Regions from separate parts of the Staphylococcus durrellii genome, predicted to be linked through region 1. Evidence: a T-box and tRNA genes for the amino acid it is inferred to sense, from the RefSeq annotation. Region 1 holds a T-box; the other holds one or more tRNA genes.
What was found. The T-box of region 1 lies ahead of serS (serine--tRNA ligase). A T-box ahead of a tRNA ligase gene usually reads a tRNA of that ligase, here a tRNA-Ser.

Region 1 (2,414 bases):
TACTAAAAGGACACTCTGGAGCTACTGTTGATCTTATAGAGCAACTCGTTTATTTTATTAATCAACGTATTATTCCAGTAATACCACAACAAGGTTCATTAGGTGCTTCTGGTGACTTAGCACCGTTAGCACATTTGGCATTGGCATTAATCGGTGAGGGTAATGTCTTTTATCAAGGAGAAGAAGTTGATAGTAGGTATGTCTTAAGCAATTTAAATAGACAACCTTTACAATTACAAGCTAAAGAAGGACTAGCATTAATTAATGGCACTCAAGCAATGACTGCACAAGGCGTAATTAATTATATTGAAGCGGAAGACTTAGCGTTACAAGCTGAATGGATTGCCGCACTAACGCATCAAGCGTTAAATGGTATTACTGATGCTTATAATGAAAATGTACATAAAGTTAGAAATTTTGATGAACAAACGGCAGTAGCAGCACGCATGTTAGATTGGCTAGAAGGGTCACAGTTAACGACAAGACAGGGCGAAATTCGTGTTCAAGATGCTTACTCATTACGTTGTATACCTCAAATTCACGGGGCTAGTTTCCAAGTATTTAACTACGTAAAAGAAAAATTAGAATTAGAAATGAATGCGGCTAATGATAACCCACTTATCTTTGACGAAGGCGATGAAACGTTAGTTATTTCAGGTGGTAACTTCCATGGTCAACCTATCGCATTTGCTTTAGATTTCTTAAAAATAGGAGTTAGTGAATTAGGTAATGTTGCTGAACGCCGCTTAGAACGTCTAGTTAATCCACAATTGAATAATGGCCTACCAGCATTTTTAAGTCCTCAACCAGGCTTACAAAGTGGTGCAATGATTATGCAATATGCCGCTGCTAGTTTAGTGTCTGAAAATAAAACATTGGCACATCCTGCTAGTGTGGATTCTATACCGTCATCAGCCAATCAAGAGGATCATGTATCAATGGGTACAATAGCGTCACGTCATGGCTATAATATTATTGAGAATACCAGAAGTGTGATTGCGATTGAATGCATCATTGCTTTACAAGCAGTGGAGCATAAAGATATTGATAAATTATCACCAAAAACACGTGAAAAATATGACGAATTAAGACATATCATTCCTACAATTACAGAAGATAGACAATTCCATAAAGACATTACAGCAGTGGCTCAACATTTACGTGATAGAGCCTATAACGCATAATATAGTTAATAATGTTGCTTGAAAATAGCATTTTAATTTGCTATATTAAAGCTAAGTAAATATAGCATTGTTCCTAGGCTAAGTAATTTTAATCCGTTTGATATCAGAGAACTTGTGGTTGGTGCGAACAAGTAGTCAGCGTTAAAATGAATCTACCTATACACGAGAACAATCGGTTTAACCGTTATTTTAGTGAGAGCGCAGTCTTAATCAGACTGTTAAATAGGGTGGCAACGCGTGACCACGTCCCTTGTGTTAGGGATGTGGTCTTTTTATGTTCCACTCAAATAAACATCGAAAGGAATGAACGATATGTTAGATATTAAATTGTTTCGTACAGAGCCGCAATTAGTTAAAGATAAAGTAATTAAACGTGGAATGAACGAAAGTGTTGTTGATGAAGTTTTACAATTAGATGAAGAACGTCGTCAATTAATTAGTCAATCTGAAGAAATGAAGGCAGAACGAAATAAGGTTAGTGGTGAAATCGCACAAAAAAAACGTAATAAAGAAAATGCCGATGACGCAATTACTGCAATGCGAGAATTAGGTGACAAGATTAAAGGGCTTGATGAACAACTAAATGAAGTGGATCAACAATTAGTGAATCACTTAGCTACAATTCCTAATTTAATTCATGATGACGTTCCTGTAGGTGACTCAGACGAAGATAATGTAGAGTTAAAACGTTGGGGCACGCCAAGAACGTTTGATTTTGAGGCTCAAGCTCATTGGGATATCGTTGAAAACTTAAAAATGGTTAATTTCGACCGTGCAGCGAAAGTTTCAGGTGCACGTTTCGTATTTTTAACTGGTGAAGGTGCGCAGCTAGAACGTGCATTAATGAACTATATGGTCACTAAACATACGACACAACATGGCTATACTGAAATGATGGTACCACAATTAGTTAATGCTGAATCAATGTATGGAACAGGTCAATTACCTAAATTTGAGGAAGACTTATTTAAAGTTGAAAAGGAAGGCTTATATACTATTCCAACTGCTGAAGTACCATTAACTAACTATTATAGAAATGAAATTATTGGCCCAGATGTGTTACCTGAGAAGTTTACAGCTCAATCAGCTTGTTATAGAAGTGAAGCAGGTTCTGCAGGACGAGATACAAGAGGACTTATTCGTTTACATCAATTCGACAAAGTAGAAATGGTTCGTTATGAAAAACCAGAAGATTCTTGGAATGCATTAGAAGAAATGACACTACATGCC
Region 2 (2,414 bases), 1.7 Mb from region 1:
TATTTTAGCATTTTTATTAGGCTGGATTGGCGTCCATAAATTTTACGCCAATCAAGTTTTTCAAGGCGTGTTACACATCATTTTCTTTTGGACTGGCATTCCTTATATTGTGGCAATTATTAGCGGAATTATCACTATTTTCTTCAAAAAAGCTGACTCAGATGGCATGATTGTTTTTCACTAAAATTATGATTTTTTTATTAAGTTACGACTTAAAGATACGATTATGGGGTAAGGGTAAGGATAACTATATAATTGCAATATCTTAGGAGGTAGCTTATGCAACAACTAATACAAAGAATAATACGTGCTCTTGCTGTCGGTTATATCGTTAGAGGCATTAAACGATTAATTAGTAAAAGTAGCAATAGTAGCAAAAATAAGAAAGATGATAACAATGATAACAATGATAAATCACAATAATTAAAGTACATTTAAAGAGTCTAGATCATGAATCTCATTCTCATAAAAAGGCTCATCCATATTAAATGGATGAGTCCTTTTTTGTATTTAAAATCCAACAATTTTTACCAGGCATGCTTACCTGAGGTATAGTTTTATCCTGTATGCTTCATTCGTATTATTTGCTTGAACGTCAGAAGTGTTTATATCTCATACGCTTTGTAATTTTATTTTGGAGTTATTATTACTTTTTCCATTTACTACTAAGACTATTAATGTTATTTATTATGATAAATATCTTATTGGGATTTATTGCCTGTTTTACAAATGAATGACTTGCGTTTTCACCATTAATGATAGTTCCATTTAAAACAAAAGTTATAAATTATCCAAATAAATGGATAACTTAGTCAAAATATTTCAAACAAATAATCACAGAGTTTAACGCAAATAAAAAAAAGAACGTTGATTTAACAACGTTCTACATTAATTACCAAATACAATTTTCTTGTATTTTATATTTTTACGGAAACGGAGGGATTCGAACCCTCGCGCCGCTCTCGCGACCTACACCCTTAGCAGGGGCGCCTCTTCAGCCAACTTGAGTACGTTTCCAATAGCTCCACAGGTAGGACTCGAACCTACGACCGATCGGTTAACAGCCGATAGCTCTACCACTGAGCTACTGTGGAATAACAGTACTTCTTATCAAGCACAAATATTATTATATCAATTACAAACAATTTTTCAAGTAGAAAGAACAAAAAATATGCGGAACATTTACACTAATTTACTATATTATTCCGCATATTCCATTTTTACATGAAAAATTTTTAAAATCTTATTTATGTTCAAATAATGAATACTTAGCTAGCGCCTCGTAAATATTTAATTGAGGTTTTGTATAATCAATCGGTGCATCTGGATCAAATGTTGTTATTCTAGCTTCTCTATCCATCATATAATAATAATAAATAGCATTTAAATATTGGTGTTTCATACTATGTGCTGATATATCAATATTTACATTTTGGTTATCAACAAATGTTACTTTACATTTTCTATCTTTTAGCGTTTTAATACTTTGCACATAATGAATGTTAATCCATGTATTTTCATCTTTTCTATCAGAGTGTGTTGGGAAAAAGTATGTGGGAAATAGAGGGGTAAATAGAATTGGGGGTTTACTAATGATTCCTGTGATTCTTATGGTGTCCTCTTTTTTAAAATGATAACTGCTACCATAAAAACGACACGAGCGTTCAATAATTTTGTGTGCCCTTTCTTTAAATTCTTTAGTTGCTTGCTTATATTTTAAAATTCTTGTACCACCATATTTTCGTTCCTTTGTATCAAACGGTTGGACTACCATGTCTCCTTTCTTTATGACGTATTTACTAATTATTGCAATCGCCTCCTTCGATTTTATTGACTACATCGTATATCAACAAAATTATAAAATCAATAATATATTTAATTATTTTTCTTTTTTATCATTTATTATATAAATGAGCAAAACTTTTTACAGTAAATAATAAATTACAGTTTACTTTTACACCTTTTTCTTCTAAAATGTCAGAATATTCATTGATTTCAAAATTTAATAATTGTATAATTAACTTAAATATATAGAAGGGGTGTGTTGGAGATGAAACATAATACAAATGTAAAATATAATACATTAGAATCTTTTGTTTCTACAATTAATGACCTAGGTATCGAACTTATCATAGATGAATCTTTACGAAATGTTCGAAAAGAGCAGTTAGAAACATTAATCGACAAAGCGCTTCAGAATAAGAACGAACAAGACTTCAAACGCTACACAGAAGAATATAAACATCTGGAGGAATTTCTAGTTGTTTAAGTTAAATAGCTCACATTTATTATAAAAAGTCTATTCCCTACTAAATTTATTAGTAAGTGAATAGACTTTTTGTTTTGTCTTATGACATCAGTCTTATTAGTTCATAACGGTCAATATCTCCAAAGTAATGTCGCATATCATATTG

Region 2: it has a tRNA-Ser gene. The T-box ahead of serS (serine--tRNA ligase) is inferred to sense a tRNA for this amino acid. The anticodon was not compared.

The regions. Positions count from the first base shown of each region.
Region 1 covers NZ_JADIIO010000001.1:11,337-13,750, forward strand. The annotation lists gene hutH (histidine ammonia-lyase) at 1-1,184, shown strand, start outside; T-box leader at 1,248-1,438, shown strand; gene serS (serine--tRNA ligase) at 1,497-2,414, shown strand, end outside.
Region 2 covers NZ_JADIIO010000001.1:1,754,864-1,757,277, forward strand. The annotation lists gene ISP02_RS08415 (TM2 domain-containing protein) at 1-184, shown strand, start outside; gene ISP02_RS08420 (hypothetical protein) at 280-423, shown strand; tRNA gene ISP02_RS08425 (tRNA-Ser) at 929-1,017, opposite strand; tRNA gene ISP02_RS08430 (tRNA-Asn) at 1,023-1,094, opposite strand; gene ISP02_RS08435 (competence protein ComK) at 1,244-1,807, opposite strand; gene ISP02_RS08440 (IDEAL domain-containing protein) at 2,051-2,269, shown strand; gene ISP02_RS08445 (lipoate--protein ligase) at 2,349-2,414, opposite strand, start outside.